DNA from 3 places in the Streptomyces sp. NPDC005706 genome. Region 1 is predicted to be linked to each of the others. Evidence: riboswitches for the same ligand, from Rfam matches in the RefSeq annotation. Region 1 holds a riboswitch; each other region holds the start of a gene.
The links. Region 1 has a riboswitch for cyclic di-AMP ahead of ABZ478_RS23645 (transglycosylase SLT domain-containing protein). Riboswitches for the same ligand answer to the same signal wherever they lie in the genome.

Region 1 (7,626 bases):
CGGGCGTGGTTCTCGGAGGCGTAGAAGTCGACGTAGTCCGCGACCTCGAAGGGCAGGTGGAGGGTCACCGACGACAGCGGGTGGAACAGCGGCTCGATCGTCGACCGGTGCGAGGGAACCGTCACCCACGCCGTCAGCGCGCGCCTCACGTCCGACCACGCCGTCCGGCCCGCGGCCAGCAGCGGGTTGAGGGTGGCCTGCGCGAGCAGGGAGACGTACGGCGAACCGAGGGCGGCGGCCGCGGCGCCCGCGTCGAGGACGTGGTCACCGAGCCGGACACCGACCCTGCGCTCCGTGCTGCCGGAGGGTGAGAACACACCGTAGGGAAGGTTGTGCGGGCCGAAGGGGTCGCCCTCGGGGACGTCGAAGGGGGGCATGGGGTGCTGCCTCACTCTCATCCGGGCCATGCATGGCGATGCGTTCCATGTGATCGCGCCACACGTTACGGCCGGGACAGGTGTCTTGGGCAGTGCCGCAAGGGTTGTCCGCCAGATGTCTAAAGAGTTCGCAATGTCCGAATGACCCTTGTCGGAGGTCGCAATTCCGGCTTAGCGTCCTTTGGGAGACACGGGCGGGGTGGGTCCGGTCCGTAGGGGGGACACGTGGGGGGACCCGTGGCCGACGACGCCGTCGGCGTGCCTGTCGAGGCGGACCGCGATGTGCCGGGCCTGATCGTCAAGTTCGGCGACTACCCGCTGCACCACGGCGGTGTCGGCGCGATCCGCAGCCTGGGCCGCCTGGGCGTCCCCATGTACGCCGTCACCGAGGACGCCTACACGCCGGCGGCCTCGTCCCGCTATCTCACCCGCGCTTTCGTCTGGCCGACGACCGGCGCCGAGGAACCGGCCCGCCTGGTCGAGGGCCTGCTGCGCATCGGCCGCCGGATCGGCCGCCCGGCCGTCCTGATCCCGACGGACGAGGAGGCCGCCGTCCTGATCGCCGAGCACCAGGACGAACTGGCCGGCCCCTTCCTTTTCCCCCGCCTCGACCCCGCCCTGCCCCGCCGGCTCGCCAGCAAGCAGGGACTGCACGAACTGTGCGCGGAACACGGCGTCCCGAGCCCGCCGGCCGCGTTCCCCCGGTCGTACGACGAGATCGTCGCCTTCGCCGACACGGCCCGCTTCCCGGTGGTGGCCAAGAACGTGGTGGCCACCGGCCTGTCCGGCCTGGCCCACCTCCCGCCGGAGCTGGCCGGAGCGGCCGGCGACGGGCCCGCGCCCGCCTCCCCGGTCTCCCACAGCTCCCAGCACCACGACCTCGGCCGTTTCGCCGGCCGGGAGCTGATCGTCATCGGTGCCGGCCAGTCCGCCCTGGAGACCGCGGCCCTCGCGGCCGAGGCCGGCGCACGGGTGCGCGTCGTCTCGCGCGGCCGGGGCCGGGTCGCGTTCGGTGCCCCGCCCTGGCGCCAGCCCAAGCTGCGCCCCGAGTCGCCGTTCGGCCGCGCCTGGTCGCTGTGGGCGCTCAGCCACTACGCCCAGCCGTACCGCTTCCTGCCCGCCCGGACCCGGCACCACCTGGTCCGCAGGGTCCTCGGCCCGCTCGGCGCCTGGTGGCTGCGCGAGCGCTTCGAGGGCCAGGTCCAGGTCCATGAGGTCGACCGGGTGCTGGGCGCCGAGGCCCCGGACGGCAGCCCGGTGCTCACCGTCCGCACCCACGGCGGCCGCGTCGAGCGGCTGGCCGCCGACCACGTCGTGGCGGCCACCGGCTACCGCGTGGACATCGCCGCGATGGACTTCCTCGGGCACGGACTGCGCACCCGCCTGGCGGTGAGCCGGGGCGCCCCGAGGCTCGGCGCCGGCTACGTCTCCTCCGTCCCCGGCCTGTACTTCACCGGACTTCCCGCGGCGTCCTCCTACGGCCCGGTGATGCGCTTCGTGTGCGGCACCGAGTTCGCCTCACCGCGTCTGGTGAAGCACCTGGCCGCGGCCCACGGCTGAGACCGGGAAGAGGCTCGCGGCCGGACCTCAAGTCCGGCGAGAACCGGGTGAGTCGGCGGGGCGTGCGGTCCGTATTCTCTGATCATGGCCGCACCTCCCCCGTACGCACTGATCGCCACCGACCTGGACGGGACGCTGCTGCGCGGCGACGACACCGTCTCCGACCGGTCACTCGCCGCGCTGGAGAGGGTGAGGCGGGCCGGTGCCCGGCACCTGGTGGTGACGGGCCGGCCGGCCCCCCGCGTACGGCCGCTCCTGGCCGCCCTCGGCTGCACGGGACTCGCGGTGTGCGGGCAGGGGGCGCAGGTCTACGACGCCGGTACCGGCCGCCTGCTGGGGTCGGTGCGGCTGGACCGGGAACTGGCGGAGACGGCGCTCGGCAAGATCGAGGCCGAGGTGGGGCAGGTCTTCGCGGCCGTCGACCAGGACGGCGTGGACGGGCTCACGCTGATCGAACCCGGGTATCTGATGCCCCACCCGACGCTGCCCGCCGTGCGGGTCGGCAGGCGCGACGATCTGTGGCGCGAGCCCATCAGCAAGGTGCTGCTGCGCCATCACGCGCTGTCGGACGACGAGTTGGCGGCGACCGCGCGCGCGGCGGTGGGCTCGCTGGCCACGGTCACCATGTCGGGGCCGGGCACGGTGGAACTCCAGCCGTGCGGGGTCACCAAGGCGACCGGGCTCGCGCTCGCCGCCGGTCATCTGGGGATCACCGCCGAACAGGCCCTGGCCTTCGGCGACATGCCCAATGACGTCCCCATGTTCGACTGGGCGGGCCGCGGGGTCGCCATGGCCAACGCCCACCCCGAACTCAAGGCGGTCGCGGACGAGGTCACGACGTCGAACGAGGACGACGGCGTCGCCGTCGTCCTCGAAGAACTGTTCCCGGCCGGCTGACCGGGACGCGAACAGCGGCCCACGGCGGGCGCCGGTCAGGTGGCGCCCGCCGCGGGTGCCGGTCAGTAGGCGCCGTTGACGTTGTCGATCGACCCGTAGCGGGCGGCCGCGTAGTTGCAGGCGGCCGTGATGTTCGCGACCGGGTCGTAGGGGTCGAACGCCGTTCCGGCCACGTGGTAGGTGTTGAACGTCGGGTCGATCACCTGGAGCAGGCCCTTGGACGGGATGCCCTTGGCGGCGTTGGAGTCCCACAGGTTGATGGCGCGCGGGTTGCCCGAGGACTCGCGGATGATGTTGCGGTGGATGCCGTTGTAGGTGCCCGGGATGTGCTTCTCCGCCATGATCGCGAGGGACTCGCGGATCCAGCCGTCGAGGTTGTTCGGGTACCCGGCGAGGGTGGTCCCGGTCGAGCCGGCGGAGTCGGCCGCGGAGGCGCTGGTCGCACCGGCGACCGGAAGGGCGAGCACGGCGGCGCCGGTGCCGAGGACGGCGAGCCTGCGGACGAGGCGGCTGGTGCGGACGCGGCGGGGCTGGGCGGCAGCAGGCATGGCGAAGTTCCTCTCCGTCGCCTGCGAGGTGAGCTGTCGGGTTCGGGCGGGGAGGTGCCCGGCCGTGCCGCCCCCGAGGCGGCACGACTTAACCCCTTGCCGTTCCGGTGACGACACGCGTCGTCCGGTCCGGCGAACTTACCTGGGTCCCCCGCTCCTGCCGTACGAATGAGTTCGTCGATGGGTGGTGTCGGGCGGCGGCAGGATTCGGCGTTCCGCTCGACTGGCCGGAACGTATGCGAGAGCACATGTCCGGAACAAGTGTCGGATTCACGTAAAAGCCAAGTTGACCTTGTTCTGTTCCGATTTGGGCACTTGATCCTTTGCGACTGCCAATGTCCAACTGGCCGATGCCGCAAGGGAGAACGGGTGGTGGCCGGGTCGGGCGGCCGGACGGGGGCGCGTGACCCAATTCACGAAATAGCAAAGTATTCCAAATCAGACATGAGGGATTTGGCAGGGAGGGTGAACCGGAGGGGGGCGCCCGGTCGGATACCCCGTGGCCGATTTGCTGCGCGTCGTAAAAGGTGCATTAAGGCGCTTAATGTCCGTATTATCGGGTGGTCGGCAGTGCGTCGATCGTGGTCCGATGCCGTCCGTGCCGGACCGGTGGGCGCCCTCGGTGATCGAAACAGGACCGGATACGCTGACTTGAGTGAGGGCAGCGACCTATCGACAAACCGTGTAATCGCCAGCAGACACCAGCAGACAGGAGACCCCTCGTGACCGTCGTCGGGCCGTTCGGGCTGAGCGTGCGGGACCAGGCTCTGGAAGCCGATGTCCAGGCCGGATTGACGGCTGTCGAGGAAGGCTTGCTCGAGGCCACCAAGAGCGAGGTCCCGTTCATCACGGAGGCCGCGCAGCACCTCGTACGGGCCGGCGGGAAGCGGTTCCGGCCGCTCCTCGTGATGCTCGCGGCGCAGTTCGGGGACCCGTACGCGCCCGGCATCGTGCCGTCGGCCGTGGTGGTGGAGCTGACCCACCTGGCCACGCTGTACCACGACGACGTCATGGACGAGGCGTCCGTGCGGCGCGGGGTGGACAGCGCCAACACACGCTGGGGCAACTCCGTCGCGGTCCTCACCGGCGACTTCCTCTTCGCCCGCGCCTCCCAGATCCTCGCCGACCTCGGCCCCGAGGCGGTCCGGGTCCAGGCCCTCGCGTTCGAGCGGCTGGTCACCGGCCAGATCCTGGAGACCGCGGGCCCCTCGGACGGCCGCGACCCGGTCGAGCACTACCTGGACGTGCTGGGCGGCAAGACCGGCTCCCTGGTGGCGGTCTCCTGCCGGTTCGGCGCGATGATGTCCGGCGCCGACGAGACGGTCGTCGACGTGCTCACCCAGTACGGCGAACGGCTCGGAGTCGCCTTCCAGCTCGCCGACGACGTCCTGGACATCGCCTCCGACTCGCACGAGTCCGGCAAGACCCCGGGGACCGACCTGCGCGAGGGCATCCCGACGCTGCCCGTGCTCCGGCTGCGCGAGCGCGCGGCCCGGCTGGGGCTGCCCGAGGACATCGCGCTGTGCGAGCTGCTCGACTCCGACCTCGGCGACGACGCCCGGCTCGACGAGGCGCTGACCGCGCTCCGCGCGCACCCCGCGCTGGAGCAGGCCCGCCGCGACACCGTCCGCTACGCCGAGGAGGCGCGCGCCGCGCTGGCCCCGCTGCCGGAGTGCGACTCCAAGGCGGCGCTGCTCGAACTGTGCGACGCGGTGGTGCACCGGGCCGGCTGAGCCCCCTGCCGGCGACCGAGGGCGGTGTCCCCCGCGCGACCCCTACGGGTCGGGGGAGACACCGCCCTCGGGTGTCATACCGCAGGCGTACACGGAGTTGGTGCCGTGGTCTGACGCTTCCTCACGGCCGATTTGGTCATATGGAAACCACGGAAATCACCACTCCTCACCGATTCGGGTGAGAATGGCGGCTCAGGTGGACCAGTGTGGGGACAGCCGCCGCCGACGACGGAGGTAAGGCACAGATGGCACCGTACGAATCCGACGACGCAACGGGCGCCGCGCGTGACGAGGACCTGCCCACCGGACGCCGCAAGGCCGCCCGGTACGTGGTCCCGGTCGCGGTGGTGGGGGTGGCGGCGGCCACGATCGGGCTGGTCCCGGCGCTCGCCGACTCCGGTGACCCCGATCTGCCGAAGATCACCGCACAGCAGCTCATCGACAAGATCGCCAAGTCGGACGTGCAGCAGCTGTCCGGCACGGTGAAGGTCAGCACCGACCTCGGCCTGCCGGACCTCGGCGGCCTGGAGAGCGGACTGATGTCCGGCGCGGCCCGCGGTGACGGTGACGGCTCCGCCGCGGACCCGCGATCCAAGCTCACCGAGCTGGTCTCCGGCACGCACACGCTGCGCGTGGCCACCGACGGCCCGGACCGGCAGAAGCTGTCGCTGCTGGAGAGCGGCTCCGAGTACAGCCTCATCCACGACGGCAAGGACGTCTGGGGCTACGACAGCAAGAGCAACGAGGTCCACCACTCCGCCACCGCCGGCTCCGGCGGGCAGCACCGGGCGGAGCAGCCGCCGGCCACGCCGAAGGGCTTCGCCGACGAGGCCCTGAAGGCGGTCGACGACACCACGTCCGTGACCGTCGACGGCACCGCGCAGGTCGCCGGGCGGGACGCCTACAAGCTGCTGATCAAGCCCAGGCAGTCCGGCACCACGGTCGGCGCCATCAGCATCGCCGTGGACGCGAAGACGGGCCTGCCGCTGAAGTTCACCCTCACCCCGAGGAGCGGCGGCGCCGCCGTGCTCGACGCGGGCTTCACCCAGGTCTCCTTCGCCAGGCCGGCCGCCTCCACCTTCGACTTCACCCCGCCCAAGGGCGCGAAGATCACCGAGGAGAAGGACGGCGGCAAGGGCAGGGCGCCGGAGCACGCCCCCAAGGGCGGTGAGGGCCTCGCCGATGGCCTCGACGGCGCCACCGTGCTCGGCAAGGGCTGGACGTCGGTCGCCACCTTCGACACCGGCAGCCAGGGCGGTGTGCCGTCCGGCGACCAGGGCGGTGCGCTCGGCGGCTTCCTCGGCTCGCTCGGCGACCAGGTCTCCGGCAAGTTCGGCGAGGGCACGGTGTTCTCCACCCGCCTGGTCAACGCCCTGATCACCGACGACGGCAAGGTGTACGCCGGCGCGGTGACCAAGGACGCGCTCGTGAAGGCGGCGGACGCGGGGAAGTGATCCTCCCCGGGCAGGAAGTGATCCTCCCCGGGCAGTGGACGGGCAGGAGCGGGCACGGGGAACCGAGGGGGAGCCGATGGACGAACCGTCCGCCGCGGAGCGTGAACCGGGGGACGCGCCGGAGCACGTCATCGCCACGCGCGGCCTCACCAAGCGCTACCGCGGCGGACAGCTCGCCGTCGACGGTCTCGACCTGACCGTCCCGGCGGGCAGCGTCTTCGGCTTCCTCGGCCCGAACGGCTCCGGCAAGACCACCACCATCCGCATGCTGATGGGCCTGATCGAGCCGACCTCGGGCACGGCCCGCGTCCTGGGCCGGCCCATGCCCCGGTCCGCCCGCGCCGTCCTGCCGCGGGTCGGCGCGCTGATCGAGGGGCCGGCCCTGTACGGCTTCCTGTCCGGCCGGGACAACCTGCTGCGCTACGACGCCGCCGACCCGACGGCCGACCCGCGCACCCGGCGCGCCCGCGTCGCGGCCGCCCTCGACCGGGTGGGCCTGACGGCCGCGGCGGGCAAGAAGGCGAGGGCGTACTCGCTCGGCATGAAGCAGCGCCTCGGCCTGGCCGCCGCCCTGCTCCAGCCGCGCGCACTGCTCGTGCTGGACGAGCCCACCAACGGACTCGACCCGCAGGGCATGCGGGAGATCCGCGCCCTGGTGAAGGAACTGGCGTTGGACGGTACGACCGTGTTCCTGTCCTCCCACCTCCTGGACGAGATCGAGCAGGTGTGCACGCACGCGGCGGTGATGGCGCAGGGCCGCCTGATCACCCAGGGCGCGGTCGCCGACCTGGCCGCCGGGGCCCGCGGCCGGCTGGCGGTGAGCACGCCGGATCCCGCCGAGGCGGCCCGGGTGCTCAAGGAGCAGGGCGTCGCGGACGTCGTCGCCGACGGCGACCGGGTGACCGGCGAGCCGCCCGAGCGGGACCTCGCGGAGGTGAACGCGGCCCTGGTCGCGGCGGGCGTCCGGGTACGGGGCTTCACCCTCGAACGGGCCTCGCTCGAGGACGCGTTCGTGGCGCTGACCGGGGAGGGCTTCGATGTCGCGGGCTGAGCCACT
Region 2 (7,626 bases), on a different contig from region 1:
CGACGTGCGCCGCCGCATCGGCCACCTGCTGCTCGCCCTCGGCGACCGGCCGGCCGCCCACGACACGCTGGCGCGGCTGCTGGTGGACGTCGAGCGCTTCCGCGGCCCCGGCGACCCGCTGGCCGCGGAGATCCGCCGGACCCTGCAATGGCTGGGGCAGGTGCGCGGCTAGTCTTTGCCGTCGCCTGGGAGATTCTTGTGCTCTACAAGGGGTTGGGTTTCCCGAACGCATGATCGGCGCGGGATAGGTTGCGGTTCGTTTTTCGCCACGCACTTTATGAGCAGGGGTGGGGTTCCATGGCCGGTCATCGGCAGTCCAAGAGGCGCAGGTACATCACGTGGGCCGTGGCGGGCACGGCCGTCGTCGCCGGCGGGGGCGTCGCCGCGCAGACCTCGATGGCCGCCACGGCCTGGCCCGCGCAGAAGACGTTCACCGGCCGCGCCTTCGACACCTGCACCGCGCCCTCCAAGGCGACGATGAAGGCCTGGCACACCGGCTTCTACGGCGCGGCCGCCGTCTACGTGGGCGGCAGGAACCGCGGCTGCGCCCAGCCCAACCTGACGTCCTCCTGGGTGACGTACGTCAGCGGCCTCGGCTGGAAGCTCGTCCCGATCTACGTCGGCGCCCAGCCGCCCTGCCAGACCAGCTCCAACCCGGAGAAGCTCACCGCGTCCACCGCCGCCTCCCTCGGCACCAGCGACGCCAAGGACGCCGTGGTCAAGGCCGCCGCGCTCGGCATGAAGGCCGGCAGCGCGATCTACCTGGACATGGAGCCGTACGACGTCACGAACAAGTCGTGCAACGACGCCGTGCTCACCTACGTCCGCGCCTTCGACAAGGAGCTGCGCGTCAAGACGTACCGCGCCGGCTACTACGGCTTCACCAGCTCCAGTGCCAAGGCCATCGCCACCGCGAGCGACAAGACCGACCTGCCGGGCAACCTCTGGTACGCGCTGTGGGACAAGAAGAACACCACCACCTCGGACTGGCCCTGGGGTTCGACCCAGTTCACCAACCACAGCCGCGCCCACCAGTACATGGTCAACAGCAAGGAGTCGCACGGCGGTGTCACGCTCACCGTCGACCGTGACGCGTGGGACGCGCCGGTGGCCATCACCGGCTGACCCGTACCCCGGCCCGGGGAGGCACCACGGTGCCCGAAGCGCGTGCGAATCGTTGGTCGAATGGGTTGGCCACAGGCTGCCCACTGCCTAACATCGATCACCGCAAGACTTTGTGCACCGCCGCACAAGCTCCCCTGGAGGTCTCCTTGCACCGCCGCCGTCGCACCGCGCTCCTCCTCTCCGCCGCGATCGCCGCCGCGGCACCCGCCCTCACCGCTTGCGGAGGCGAGGCGCACCCGGGCGCCGCCGCGGTCGTGGGAGGAGAGCGGATCACCGTCGCCCAGCTCGAGGGCCGGGTCAACGAGGTACGCCAAGCGCAGCGCGCGGCGGTGCGGGACGAGACCCAGTACCAGCAGGTCCTCGCCTCCACCGGCAGTCTGACCCGCGACACCCTGCACAACATGGTCCTGGACCAGGTCCTGCACCGCGCCGCGCGGGACGCGGGGATCTCGGTCACCCGCAAGGAGGTCTCCGGGATGCGGGCCGGCCTGGAGCAGCAGGCCGGTGGCACCAAGGGCCTGGAGACCGCCTGGCTGCAGAAGTACGGCATCGCGCCCGGCCGCCTGGACGACAACCTCCGGCTCCAGCTCGAGGCGCAGAAGCTCGCCGCGAAGCTCGGCTCGGACACCACGCAGCCCGCGTTCTGGAAGGCCCTGTCCCGGGCCTCCCAGGAACTCCACGTCGACCTCAACCCGCGCTACGGCGCCTGGGACGTGCGCAAGAGCAGCCGCGTGGACGCCAAGACGCCCTGGGTGCGGGAGGCCACGGCGACGGGGGCGCAGCAGCCGGCGTAGCGGGCGGTCGGCGCTCCTGTGCCGGGGCGCCGGAGCGGGTACGGCAGGGGGCCGACGGGGGCCGGTCGGTCATACGGTCACACGTTGCCCCCGGCCCTGTGGACAACCGATCCCGTCCCTCTTCCCCGTGGGTTACGTTCGGATGGTGAACGCAACCAGTCCCGAGGCCGCCCCCGGCCGCATCGTCCTGCTCACCACCAGCCACCGCGTCGCACCCGGCCTGCTGTCCTGGCCCGCCTGGCAGGCGCTGCGCGCCGCCGACGCCGTGCTGTGCGCGGACGGCGCCCATCCGCAGCTCCCCTATCTGCGGGAGGCCGGGATATCCGTGGCGGAGGCGGCGCCCACCGCGCAGGAGCTGCTCGACACCTGCGCGGGCGGGCGTACGGTGGTCGTCGTGGCCACGGGGGAGGGCGAGCCCGCCCTCACCGACGGCCTCGCCCGCCTCGCCGGTTCCGGACGGTTCCGGATGCCCGAGCTGGAACTGCTGCCCGCCTCCTACGACCTGCCCGGCGCCCGCCTCCTCGACCTCGTCCAGGTCATGGACCGCATCCGGGTCGAATGCCCCTGGTCGTCCCGGCAGACCCACCTGGGCCTGGCGAAGTACGGGATCGAGGAGGCGTACGAACTGGTCGAGGCGATCGAGGCCGGTGACCGGGAGGAACTGCGCGAGGAACTGGGCGACGTCCTGCTCCAGGTCGTCTTCCACTCCCGCATCGCCGAGGAGGACCCGCAGGCGCCGTTCTCCGTCGACGACGTGGCCGGCGGCATCGTCGCCAAGCTGATCCACCGTCACCCGCACGTCTTCGGCGACGAGACGGCCGAGACCCCGGAGGACGTCAAGGAGCACTGGCTGCGCACCAAGGCCGAGGAGAAGCGGCGCACCTCGGTCACCGAGGGCGTACCCCTCGGCCAGCCCGGCCTGGCCCTCGCCGCCAAGCTCGCCTCCCGCACCCGCACGGCGGGCCTGGAGGTGCCGCTGCCCGAGGGCGAGGGCATCGGCTACGAGCTGCTGGCCCTGGCGGTCCGCGCGGAGTCGGCCGGCGTGGACCCGGAGGCGGCGCTGCGCGCGGCGGCGCGGGTGTACCGGGACGCGATACGGGCGGCCGAGAGCTGACACCCGCGCCGCGGAGCGGGCGTCCGTGACCGATACCGTCGAGGAGTGACCGACCAGCCCGCCCCGCCCAGCACCGCCCCGGAACTGTTCACCTGGGAGTTCGCCGCCGACCCCTACCCCGCCTACGCCTGGCTGCGCGAGCACGAGCCAGTGCGCCGGACGAGGCTGCCCAGCGGGGTCGAGGCCTGGCTGGTCACCCGGTACGCCGACGCCCGGCAGGCCCTCGCCGACCAGCGGCTGAGCAAGAACCCCGCGCACCACGACGAGCCCGCGCACGCCAAGGGCAAGACCGGTATCCCGGGTGAGCGCAAGGCCGAGTTGATGACGCACCTGCTGAACATCGACCCGCCGGACCACACCAGGCTGCGCAGACTGGTCAGCAAGGCGTTCACGCCGCGCCGGGTCGCCGAGTTCGCGCCCCGGGTGCAGGAGCTGACCGACGACCTCATCGACGGGTTCGCGAGGACGGGCTCCGCCGACCTCATCCACGAGTTCGCCTTCCCGCTGCCCATCTACGCCATCTGCGACCTGCTCGGCGTCCCGCGCGAGGACCAGGACGACTTCCGCGACTGGGCCGGGATGATGATCAGGCACGGCGGAGGACCGCGCGGCGGGGTCGCCCGGTCGGTGAAGAAGATGCGCGGCTACCTCGCCGAGCTGATCCACCGCAAGCGTGCGGCACTGCCGGAAGAGCCATCCCCGGGCGAGGACCTGATCTCCGGCCTGATCCGCGCCTCCGACCACGGTGAGCACCTCACCGAGAACGAGGCCGCCGCGATGGCCTTCATCCTTCTGTTCGCCGGCTTCGAGACGACCGTCAACCTCATCGGCAACGGCACCTACGCCCTGCTCAACCACCCGGAGCAGCGCCACCGGCTGCAGAACTCCCTCGCCCGCGGCGAACAGGGTCTGCTGGAGACCGGTGTCGAGGAACTGCTCCGCTACGACGGCCCGGTCGAGCTGGCCACCTGGCGGTTCGCCACCCGGCCGCTGACCCTCGGCGGGCAGGAGATCGCGGCCGGCGACCCGGTGCTCGTCGTCCTCGCCGCCGCCGACCGGGACCCGGAGCGGTTCGCCGGTCCCGACGTCCTGGACCTCTCCCGCGGGGACAACCAGCACCTCGGCTACGGCCACGGCATCCACTACTGCCTCGGCGCCCCGCTCGCCCGGCTGGAGGGCCGGACCGCGCTCGCCACGCTCCTCACCCGCCTCCCCGACCTGCGGCTCGCGGCCGATCCGGCCGACCTGCGCTGGCGCGGCGGGCTCATCATGCGCGGCCTGCGCACCCTGCCCGTGGAGTTCACCCCGGCCACGGAACAGGCCGTACAACCGTAAACATGACGGGCGTTCAACTCTGTGATCTTCACGTGATCTGTGCGGCATGAACTTGTGACAAGTGATCGTATGCCTATACGTTCACCCATCAACGCGGCCCGAGCATTGGGCGCCGCGTCGGTCCCGCTGTCGCACGAAAGGCTTCCGCATGCTCTCCGGGAACGGTCGTCACCGTCGCCCCCGTCAGGCTCCGGCTCTTCTCGTCGCGGCCGGAGTGACCGGCTCCGCCATCGCCATCCCGCTCCTCGGTGCCGCGAGCGCCAACGCCGCCGACGGCACCACCTGGGACAAGGTCGCCGAGTGCGAGAGCGGCGGCTCGTGGAGCGCCGACACGGGCAACGGGTACTACGGCGGACTGCAGATCTCCCAGGACGACTGGAACGCCTACGGCGGCACCAAGTACGCCGCCACCGCCGACCTGGCGAGCCGTTCCCAGCAGATCGCCGTCGCCGAGAAGATCCTCGCCGACAAGGGCACCACGCCCTGGACCACCTGTGCCCTGCTCTCCGGCCTGACCTCCGACTCAGGGTCCCTGGACGTCGACACGGGCGTCGCAGGCTCCGGGAAGTCCGGCTCGGACCACGGCGGGTCCGGCGACTCCTCCGGCTCCACGGACTCGTCCGATTCCGCCGGTGATTCCGACTCGTCCGGTCTGCCGGATTCCTCCTCCTCGCCCGACTCCTCCGACTCCGGCTCCGAGTCCGACTCTTCCTCGGACTCGGTCGGCAAGTCGTCCCCGGACGCGGGCGAGAGTGCCGGCTCCAAGGGGTCGGACAAGGGCACGGACACTCCCAAGTCCGACAAATCCACCTCGCCGCGCGCCGGGGAGTCGCAGGGGAGCGAGTCCGCGACCCCGGACCCGGTCGTGGAGGACTCGGACAATTCATGGCAGACCGGCGGTTCTTGGAGCCTCGTCGACACCGGAGCGCTCAGCAGTGGCGGACGTCACCGCGGCGGCAGTGCGGACGAAAGCGTGACAAACGGTCAGGACGCCTCCTCGTCGGGGAAGCACGCCTCCCGCGGGACGGACACCTACACCGTGCATGAGGGCGACACCCTCGCCTCCATCGCCGACTCCCTTGACGTGGACGGCGGATGGCACGAGCTGTACGCCCGGAACAAGAAGGCCATCGGTACCGACCCGAACCACATCTCCGCCGGTCAGACCCTGGAAGTCGGTAGCGAAACGGGCCAAAAGCAGCGGTAGTTGACGACCGGATTGGGCGTCGATGTCCGTTTCGGTGAAAGTGTGGGATGAGTCTCAGAAGCCCTGATCGTCTTTGAAATTCCCTCGATCGCGTGTCTACGGTCGTGACCGCTCGTCACCACGAGCCCCGGCTGTCGCAACGCCGAATCCTGCCAGCGGCCGCCCGGGAACAGTCGTCGCGTAAAGCGCCGTAGGCAGGAGCGGGGGACCCAAGGTAAGTGCCGGAACCAGCGGTCACGCTGGAACCGGCTAGGGGTGGAGCCGCGGCCCGTGAAAGCGGGCCCGCGGCCGGGCAACTCAACCGGCCCGAACCCGACAGCTCACCTCGCAGGCGTCGGTGAGGGGATCCATCCATGCTGTTCTCCAGCAAGGGCAAGCACCGTCGTCCGTCCAAGGCCACCCGTGCCATCGCGCTCGCCGGTGTCACCGGCGCCGCCGTCGCCGCCCCGCTGATGGCGGCCGGCAACGCCTCCGCCGCCACCACCTCCGAGTGGGACGCGGTCGCCCAGTGCGAGTCCGGTGGCAACTGGTCCATCAACACCGGCAACGGCTACTACGGCGGTCTGCAGTTCTCCGCCTCCACCTGGGCCGCCTACGGCGGCACGCAGTACGCCGGCCAGGCCAACCAGGCCTCCAAGGCCCAGCAGATAGCCGTCGCCGAGAAGGTCCTCGCCGCCCAGGGCAAGGGCGCCTGGCCGGTGTGCGGCAAGGGCCTGTCGAGCACCCCCAACAGCGGCTCCGCCCCGAGCGGCTCCTCCAAGAGCACCTCCTCGGGCAGCACCGCCACCCGCTCCACCGACCAGCAGGCCGCCTCCCGTTCCAGCGAGCGTCCGGCCGCGAGCGCGAAGAAGACCGTCACCACCCCGACCGGCAAGAAGGTCAAGAAGGGCGACGGCGAGTACAAGGTGGTCAAGGGCGACACCCTCGGCACCATCGCCGAGAAGCACAAGGTCGACGGCGGCTGGCAGAAGCTCTTCAAGCTGAACAAGGACATCGTCGAGGACGCCGACCTCATCTACCCGGGCCAGCAGCTGCACCTGAAGTGACACCTGGCTCCGACCGGAACCACAGTGCCCTCACAAGGCCGTCCCCCAAGCTGAAGGCCGCGTGAGGGCCATTCCCCCCGTCCCCCACGGGCTCCCCGCCCCGGTGCGTGTTCCCCCATACGCACCGGGGCGGGGCTGTGTTTTTCCCGGCCCCTTTCCCCATTCGTTCGCGGAACCTCACCGAACCGCTTTGTTCCGGGCAGGAACAATGGGTACCGTCTCCCTGTCCACGGGACGGTCGGTCGGTGGCCGACGCCCCTTGGACGGTTAGGCTCTAGTCGCAAGGCAGAGCCGTAAGGCACCCCGCCCCGCACTTCCAGCGTCACATCCATGAAGGAGATGCTCGTGCCGTCCATCGACGTCGTCGTAGCCCGGGAAATCCTGGACTCCCGAGGCAACCCCACGGTCGAGGTCGAGGTCGGCCTCGACGACGGCAGCACGGGTCGTGCCGCCGTGCCGTCCGGTGCCTCCACCGGTGCCTTCGAGGCCATCGAGCTCCGTGACGGCGACCCCAACCGCTACCAGGGCAAGGGCGTCGAGAAGGCCGTCCTCGCCGTCATCGAGCAGATCGGCCCGGAGCTCGTCGGCTACGACGCCACCGAGCAGCGCCTGATCGACCAGGCCATGTTCGACCTGGACGCCACCGACAACAAGGGCTCGCTCGGCGCCAACGCCATCCTCGGCGTCTCCCTCGCCGTCGCGCACGCCGCCTCCGAGGCCAGCGACCTGCCGCTGTTCCGCTACCTGGGCGGCCCGAACGCGCACCTGCTGCCGGTGCCGATGATGAACATCCTGAACGGCGGCTCGCACGCCGACTCCAACGTGGACATCCAGGAGTTCATGATCGCTCCGATCGGCGCGGAGTCCTTCTCCGAGGCCCTGCGCTGGGGCACCGAGGTCTACCACACGCTGAAGAAGGTCCTGAAGAGCAAGGGCCTGTCCACCGGCCTCGGCGACGAGGGCGGCTTCGCCCCGAACCTCGGCTCCAACCGTGAGGCCCTCGAC
Region 3 (7,626 bases), on a different contig from region 1:
GCGGTCGTGACGGTCTTGCCGACCTCCGTGCCCGTCCCCGTGATCACCAGTACCGGCATCTCAACCCTCCCGCGCCGCGGCGCACACCGCGCGCGCGATCCGTGCCACGTCCGCGTCCGAGGTGACGAACGGCGGCATCGTGTAGACCAGGTCGCGGAACGGGCGCAGCCACACGCCCTCCCGCACGGCGGCCCGGGTGGCCGCGGTCATGTCGACCTCGTGGTCGAGCTGCACCACGCCGATGGCGCCCAGGACGCGGACGTCCCTCACCCCCGGCAGCGCGGCGGCCGGTGCCAGGCCCGCCCGCAGGCCCGCCTCGATCCGCCGGACCTCCGCCCGCCAGTCCTGCCCGAGCAGCAGGCCGATCGAGGCACAGGCCACGGCCGCCGCCAGCGGGTTGCCCATGAACGTCGGGCCGTGGGCGAGCACCGGCACCTCGCCCCGCGAGATGCCGTCCGCCACCCGCGCCGTGCACAGCGTGGCCGCCATGGTGAGATAGCCGCCGGTCAGCGCCTTGCCCACGCACATCACGTCCGGGGTGACGCCCGCGTGGTCCGCCGCGAACAGCGCGCCGGTGCGCCCGAATCCGGTGGCGATCTCGTCGAACACCAGCAGCACGCCGTGCTCGTCGCACGCCTCGCGCAGCACCCGCAGATACGCGGGGGAGTGGAACCGCATCCCGCCGGCCCCCTGCACCACCGGCTCCACGATCACCGCGGCCAGCTCGTCGGCGTGCCGCCCGATCAGCTCACGCAACCGCAGCGCGTACGGCTCCTCGTACTCGGCCGGCGGAGTGTCCGCGAACACCTGACGCGGCAGCACACCGGTCCACAGGTCGTGCATCCCGCCGTCGGGGTCGCACACCGACATCGGGTTCCAGGTGTCCCCGTGGTAGCCGCCGCGCCAGGTCAGCAGCCGCTGCTTGGCCGGGCGGCCGAGCGAACGCCAGTACTGCAGGCACATCTTCACCGCGACCTCGACCGACACCGAGCCGGAGTCGGCGAGGAACACATGCTCGAGCCCCTCCGGAGACATGTCGACAAGGAGCTTCGCCAGCCGGACGGCGGGCTCGTGCGTGAGCCCGCCGAACATGACGTGGCTCATCCGCCCGAGCTGCTCACGGGCCGCCTCGTTGAGGACGGGGTGGTTGTAGCCGTGGATCGCCGACCACCACGAGGACATGCCGTCGACCAGCTCGCCCGAGCCGTCGGCCGGGCGCAGTCTGACCCCGCTCGCCGACTCCACGACGAGCGGTTCGGCGCGCCCGGGCATCGGACCGTACGGATGCCACACATGCCGCCGGTCCAGCTCCAGCAGCTCGGGCACGCTCAGGCCGGGCAGGTCAGGCATTGGGCGCGAGATCCGTTCCGGCGCCCCGGCGGCGCACGGCGACCAGGTCGGTGCGCGCCTCGTTCGCCGCGGGCTCCGGTGCGGACGCCGTACCGCAGACACCGCCGCCCTCGTGCGAACCGCAGCCGGCCTCCGCGTGCGAACCGCAGCCCGCCTCCGCACCCGACCCGCACCCGGCGCTCTCGTGGGAGCCGCAGCCGCCGGCGGCGGCCGCCCGGTGCTCCGGCAGGGTCACCTGCTCGGCGCCCTCCACCTCGAACCCGGCGTCCGCGATCATCTCCAGGTCGGCCTTGCCCGCCTGGCCCTCACTGGTCAGGTAGTCGCCCAGGAAGATGGAGTTGGCCAGGTTCAGGGCCAGGGGCTGCATGGTGCGCAGGTGGACCTCGCGGCCGCCCGCGATGCGCACCTCGGCGTCCGGGCAGACGAAGCGGACCATGGCGAGGATGCGCAGACAGCGCTGCGGGGTGAGGTTCCACTCCTTGCCGAGCGGGGTCCCCTCGAACGGGATCAGGAAGTTCACCGGAACGGAGTCCGGGTCGAGCTCGCGCAGCGAGAAGACGACGTCCACCAGGTCCTCGTCGCTCTCACCCATACCGGCGATCAGCCCGGAGCAGGCGGACAGCCCGGCGGCGTGCGCCTTGTTCACCGTGTCCACCCGGTCGGCGTACGTGTGGGTGGTGGTGATGTCCCCGTACGTGGCCTCGGAGGTGTTCAGGTTGTGGTTGTAGGCGTCCGCGCCCGCCTCGCGCAGCCGTTCGGCCTGGCCGTCGGAGAGCAGGCCGAGACAGGCGCACACCTCGACGTTCTCGTGCTGGTCCTTGATGGTCCGGATGGTCTCGGAGACCCGGTCCACGTCCCGGTCCGTGGGGCCGCGCCCGGACGCCACCAGGCAGACCCGCTTGGCGCCGCCCGCGAGGCCCGCGGCGGCGGCCTCGGAGGCCTCGCCGGGCTTCAGCCAGGTGTACTTGAGGATGCCGGCCGTGGAGCCGAGCCGCTGGGAGCAGTAGGAGCAGTCCTCGGGGCACAGGCCGGACTTGAGGTTGACCAGATAGTTGAGTTTCACGCGCCGGCCGAACCAGTGCCGGCGCACCTTGCCGGCCGCGGCCACCACATCGAGCAGGTCGTCGTCGGAGGTGGCGAGCACGGCGAGAGCCTCGTCGCGGGTCGGCGACTCGCGCCGAAGCCCCTTGTCCACCAGCGTGTTCAGCAGGTCCATGAGGCACGATCCTGTCCTACGGGACCGCCTCGGGCCAAGGAGAGTTTGCACAACGGAGACGGTTCACCGTGTGGGTATTGCCACACCCTGGGTGGAGGGCCGTACGGCTAGTGTCTGTCCGCTACCTACAAAAGCCCCGGAGGACCCATGGCGTTCGGCTGGATCGACGAGCAGGCCGAGGCGCGCCGTCGCGCCGGACTCGTACGGACCCTGCGCCCGCGCCCGGCCGACTCGCCGCTGCTGGACCTGGCGAGCAACGACTACCTGGGTCTCGCCCACCATCCCGAGGTCGCCGAGGGAGCGGCCGGGGCCGCCCGGACCTGGGGCGGCGGGTCCACCGGTTCCCGGCTGGTCACCGGTACCACCGAGCTGCACACCGAGCTCGAGCGGGAACTGGCGGACTTCTGCGGCTTCGAGGCGGCCCTGGTCTTCTCCTCCGGCTACGCCGCCAACCTGGCCGCGGTCACCGCGCTGGGCCCGCACGGGTCCCTGATCGTGTCCGACGCGGGCAACCACGCCTCGCTCATCGACGGCTGCCGGCTCGCCCGGGGCACCACCCAGGTGGTCGGGCACGCCGACCCGGAGGCCGTGGGCAAGGCGCTCGGCACACACCCGGGACCGGCGATCGCCGTCTCCGACACGGTGTTCTCCGTCGACGGCGACGCGGCACCGCTGGCCGCCCTGGCCGAGGCGTGCCGTGAGCACGGCGCGGGCCTGGTCCTGGACGACGCGCACGGGCTCGGGGTGCTCGGTGACGGCGGCCGGGGCGCTCCGTACGCCGCCGGGCTGGCGGGCGCCGCGGACGTGGTCGTCACGGCGACACTGTCGAAGTCGCTCGGCAGCCAGGGCGGTGTGGTGCTGGGGCCGGCCCGGGTCGTCGCCCACCTGGTCAACGCCGCCCGCACGTTCATCTTCGACACCGGTCTCGCCCCCGCGGCCGTGGGCGCCGCGCTCGCGGCGCTGAGGCTGCTGCGGCGCGAGCCGTCGCGGGCGCAACGGGCCCGCGCGGTCGCCGCCGAACTGCACGCACGGCTGACCGCCGCGGGTCTGGAGGCGGTACGACCGGACGCCGCGGTGGTCTCCGTGCGGGCTCCGTCCCCGGAGCAGGCCGTGCGCTGGGCGGCCGACTGCCGTACGGCAGGCCTGGCCGTGGGCTGCTTCCGTCCTCCTTCCGTGCCCGACGGCATCTCGCGGCTGCGGCTGACCGCCCGTGCGGACCTCTCCGGGGCCGAGATCGAACGCGCTGTACGTGTGATTCGCGAGGCGCGACCATGAGTCGGCGTGACACGGCCGCACATCTGGCGAAAGTGATCGGATCTGATCAGTAGGGGTCGGCCCGCCGGCCGGTGGTCAGGTCGGGTTCGACCCGGTCACCGGAGCGTTGCCACGAAGCCCGCCCAGCTCCCGGGGGAGAAGAGCAGCGCGGGTCCGGCCGGAGCCTTGGAGTCGCGCACGGCGAGCAGTCCGGCCCACGGGCCGGAGTGCGGCCGGGCCGTCTCCACGCAGTTGTTCGCTCCGGTGCTGTAGCTGCTGCGCAGCCACCGCACGTCGTGCAGATCGGTACTGGCTGGGACGTTCCGAGGCAGTGCTGTCATGGTGCCTCCTTACGCGCCGTCACCTATCCCGGCGATGTAGTCCAACGATTCCTCGGGTGAAAGGGCGTGGAACTGAAGGGTGTCGAAGGCCTCGGCGTAGGCCATGAGGTCTTCTTTCCGTTCCAGGTAGAGGCTACTCGTCAACTGGTCGAGAACAACCACGTCCAGATCAGAAGTGCTCGGAAATGAGAAGATAACGAAAGGCCCGGTGAGGCCGATATGCGCCCCCGCCGCGAACGGCAGTACCTGGAGCCGAACCTGGGGCAGCCGGGCGGCCTCCATCAGCCGTTCCAGTTGCCGCGCCATCACCTCGGGGCCGCCGACCTCCCGCCTGAGCACCGCCTCGTCCAGTACCGCGGTCAGCTTCAGCGGCGGCTCGGACCGGAGCACGTCCTGCCTCGCGAGCCGCACCTCCACCAGGGCGTCCAGCCGCTCCTCGTCCACTCCCTCCACCGCCGCCCGGGTCACCGCGCGAGCGTATTCGGGCGTCTGCAGTAGGCCGGGAACCACCGTGGTCTCCAGGGTGCGCATCCCGCTCGCCTGCGACTCCAGACTGATGAAGTCGCGGTAGGTGGGCGGCAGGACGCCCCGGTACGCGTGCCACCAGCGGTTGCGGCCGCCCGCGTCCTTCGAGCCCGTCAACATCAGCAGCAGGTCGCGCAGTTGCCGGTCCCGGACGTCGTAGGCGTCGAGGAGTAACCGTACGTCCGCCGGCCTCACCCCGCTGGCGCCGGTCTCGATGCGGCTCACCTTCGACTGGTGCCAGCCCACCAGGAGGGCCGCCTCGCCACTGGTGAGCCCGGCCCCGGTGCGCAGCGCGCGCAGTTCGGCGCCCAGCTTGCGGCGCCGGACCGCGGGACCGTTCTGCATGGGAACTCCTTACTCCTTCCGGGCCGCCCGGATACGGTCTCGCGTCGCAGAGTTCACCGCTTCGGGCGACAGATATATGCATATCTTGGTGGATCGCTCCCCTGACCGGCCCGGTGATGGCAGTCTGGCGAAGAAGCACCAGTCCGGGACCGTACTCGAACCATCCGCTCCTCGTCGGACTGCGGTCCCGTGGGAAAGGGACGACGTCGCCATGGCAGACCACCTGGAAGCATCCGTCACTCTGCCGAGCGATCCCGCCTCGGTCTCCGCGGCCCGTTCCTACGTGGTGGGCACCCTCGCGGAGTGGGGCCTGCCGTCGGACACCGACGTGGCCGACACCGTGCGACTCATCGTCTCCGAACTCGCCACCAACGCCGTGCAGCACACCTTCGGTCAGTCACCCACCTTCACGGTCGACATCGCGCTGGACCGTGACGAACACCTGCGCATCGGTGTCACGGACAGCCATCCGCGCTTTCCGAAGAGACTGCCCGCCGCCGTCCAGCAGGACAACGGGCGCGGCATGGTCATCATCCGCTGGCTCACCGCCGAGTGCGGCGGCAGACTCCGCGTCCGCCCCACCCGCGAGGGCGGCAAGACGGTGTCGATCGAACTGCCGTGGACGCCCCAGGGGGAGCAGCTCACGACGGCCGGGCAGCAGGAACCCTAGAAGAGGAACTGCGGAAGCCGGGGGACCGCGGCCCGGCGCGCGGCCCTGCGGCCGCCTCGGTGGCCCGTCACGGAGCCGGACGCGGCCGCGCCGCCCCGGGGCCGCCCGCGTGCTTCAGGCGGGCGCCGGGACGGCGCCGACGGTCAGGGGGAGCGGCCCTGCTGCTGGAGCCGCTCCGGGGGCTGGGCCGGGTCAGCTGACCCGGCCGTACCAGACGCTCCGTGTCCAGATCTTCTCGAGCCGCACCACGGCCCCGGTCTTCGGGGCGTGCCAGATCTTGCCCTTCCCGGCGTAGATGCCGACGTGGTAAACGCTGGATCCGGAGTGGAAGAAGACCAGGTCACCGGCCCTGCGGTGGCCGGCGGAAATATGCCGGGTCCGGTTGTACTGCTGGGCTGCCGTACGCGGCAGCTTCTTGCCCGCCTTCTTGAACGAGTAGAGCGTCAGACCCGAGCAGTCGAATCGGCGCGGACCGGTTGCCCCGTACTGGTAAGGAGAGCCCTTCTTGGAGGCGGCGATGTGCAGAGCCTTCGTCGCCAGCGTGGCGGCCGAGGCCTCACCGGCCAGGCCGGGCACGGCGATGGAGCCGCCCACCGCGGCAAGCGTAAGAGCCGAGGCCGTACCGGCCCGGGCCATCATCGACGGGACACGATTCAGCGCAGTCATGCGCAACCCTTCGTCAGCCGCCTGTGAAGGATGACCTGTCGGATTCGGGCTGGCGAAGTGGCCCGGCCGCGTTGCCGCGGCTTCACCCCAAGGGCTGCTCGGCACGACCGTCCGTCTGCGACGAACGTCCGTCCCGGCGACCCGTCTTGCCTGGGTCCTCCACTCCTGCCGATCCACTCCTGTCGACCGGTCATCCGGGCGGCGGCAGGACTCGGCGTCCGCACGGATCGCCCCGCCGCGGTGGCGGGGTCTTGTCGTCAGACAGGGATCTTCACTCACAGGTGTCCGAAAATCCCAATGGAACCGGGGATTTGTGGCGTTACTCACCACTCACCCGTTCGGGTGGACACTGCTCTGTTCGAGTCTCCGTCAACTCCCGGACGTAGCCCCGGACCTGGGAAAAAGCGTCTCCGCGCATCTCCCCGATCCGCCGATCGCGCAAGTCGGAGAGTCAGAAAAAAAGCCCGGAGATACTCCGGCCGGGGGTACGTCGTTCGGGCCGTTTCAACTCCACGCCGGGCGGACCGTCGACGATCGGGTCCACCCGGCGCGGGAACCGGCGTCCGGGTCAGCCCACGCAATCGGGCGGGAGCACGACGCGCGCGGTACGGCGCTCACCGTCGAGCACCCGCAGCGCCCGTGCCAGCGTGTCCCCGTGCAGCTCCGTCTCGCCCCGCCGGTGCATCAGGGCGAGCGCGTCGCGCAGCTCGGCCGCCTTGCGCACCAGGGCCTGCGCCGCGCGCAGCCCGCTGTAGGTGTCTCCCGGCCGCGCCGGGTTGATCCGGCCCAGCAGGTCGGCCGCCTCCAGGTAACGGTCGATCAGCTCGCCCTCGGCCCTGGTCAGCGCGGGCAGCGGCGGAAGCTCCGGCGGCAGCATCGGCGGGTCACTCCGCCCGCTCGGCGCCGGGAGCGGCCTTGCGGCTCGGGACGACACCGTCCACCAGTCCGTACGCCAGCGCGCCCCGCGCGTCCAGCACCAGATCCCGCTCCAGGTCCTGGCCGACCTGCTCCGGCGTGCGCCCGGTGTGCCGGACCAGCAGCCCCTCCATCAGCGCCCGCATCCGGGTCAGCTCCCCGGCCTGGATGAGGAGGTCGCTCGGCTGTCCCTGGGCCGGTTCGGGCAGCGCGGGCTGCTCGAGCACCACGCGCGCCCCCGGCAGGATGAAGCGCTTGCCCGGGGTGCCGGCCGCGAGCAGGACCGCGGCGGCGGAGGCGGCCTGGCCCAGGCAGTAGGTCTCCACGTCGCAGCGGACGTAGCG

Region 2: another riboswitch for cyclic di-AMP. It lies ahead of ABZ478_RS21795 (transglycosylase family protein); the one in region 1 lies ahead of ABZ478_RS23645 (transglycosylase SLT domain-containing protein).
Region 3: another riboswitch for cyclic di-AMP. It lies ahead of ABZ478_RS15525 (C40 family peptidase); the one in region 1 lies ahead of ABZ478_RS23645 (transglycosylase SLT domain-containing protein).

What each region holds. Positions count from the first base shown of each region.
Region 1 is NZ_JBEXYS010000015.1:93,805-101,430, reverse strand. Features, by position in the region: gene fahA (fumarylacetoacetase) at 1-377, opposite strand, end outside; gene ABZ478_RS23655 (hypothetical protein) at 636-1,937, shown strand; gene ABZ478_RS23650 (Cof-type HAD-IIB family hydrolase) at 2,022-2,834, shown strand; gene ABZ478_RS23645 (transglycosylase SLT domain-containing protein) at 2,897-3,382, opposite strand; cyclic di-AMP (ydaO/yuaA leader) riboswitch at 3,386-3,572, opposite strand; gene ABZ478_RS23640 (polyprenyl synthetase family protein) at 4,105-5,115, shown strand; gene ABZ478_RS23635 (DUF2092 domain-containing protein) at 5,361-6,569, shown strand; gene ABZ478_RS23630 (ABC transporter ATP-binding protein) at 6,646-7,620, shown strand; gene ABZ478_RS23625 (ABC transporter permease) at 7,607-7,626, shown strand, end outside.
Region 2 is NZ_JBEXYS010000013.1:106,906-114,531, forward strand. Features, by position in the region: gene ABZ478_RS21765 (protein kinase) at 1-172, shown strand, start outside; gene ABZ478_RS21770 (glycoside hydrolase domain-containing protein) at 298-1,125, shown strand; gene ABZ478_RS21775 (SurA N-terminal domain-containing protein) at 1,272-1,919, shown strand; gene ABZ478_RS21780 (nucleoside triphosphate pyrophosphohydrolase) at 2,065-3,033, shown strand; gene ABZ478_RS21785 (cytochrome P450) at 3,079-4,368, shown strand; gene ABZ478_RS21790 (transglycosylase family protein) at 4,517-5,575, shown strand; cyclic di-AMP (ydaO/yuaA leader) riboswitch at 5,752-5,924, shown strand; gene ABZ478_RS21795 (transglycosylase family protein) at 5,929-6,621, shown strand; gene eno (phosphopyruvate hydratase) at 6,961-7,626, shown strand, end outside.
Region 3 is NZ_JBEXYS010000007.1:120,566-128,191, forward strand. Features, by position in the region: gene bioD (dethiobiotin synthase) at 1-59, opposite strand, end outside; gene ABZ478_RS15495 (adenosylmethionine--8-amino-7-oxononanoate transaminase) at 61-1,350, opposite strand; gene bioB (biotin synthase BioB) at 1,343-2,566, opposite strand; gene ABZ478_RS15505 (8-amino-7-oxononanoate synthase) at 2,714-3,841, shown strand; gene ABZ478_RS15510 (DUF397 domain-containing protein) at 3,937-4,161, opposite strand; gene ABZ478_RS15515 (helix-turn-helix transcriptional regulator) at 4,171-5,031, opposite strand; gene ABZ478_RS15520 (ATP-binding protein) at 5,243-5,701, shown strand; gene ABZ478_RS15525 (C40 family peptidase) at 5,894-6,367, opposite strand; cyclic di-AMP (ydaO/yuaA leader) riboswitch at 6,371-6,594, opposite strand; gene ABZ478_RS15530 (hypothetical protein) at 6,936-7,244, opposite strand; gene ABZ478_RS15535 (ATP-dependent Clp protease proteolytic subunit) at 7,252-7,626, opposite strand, start outside.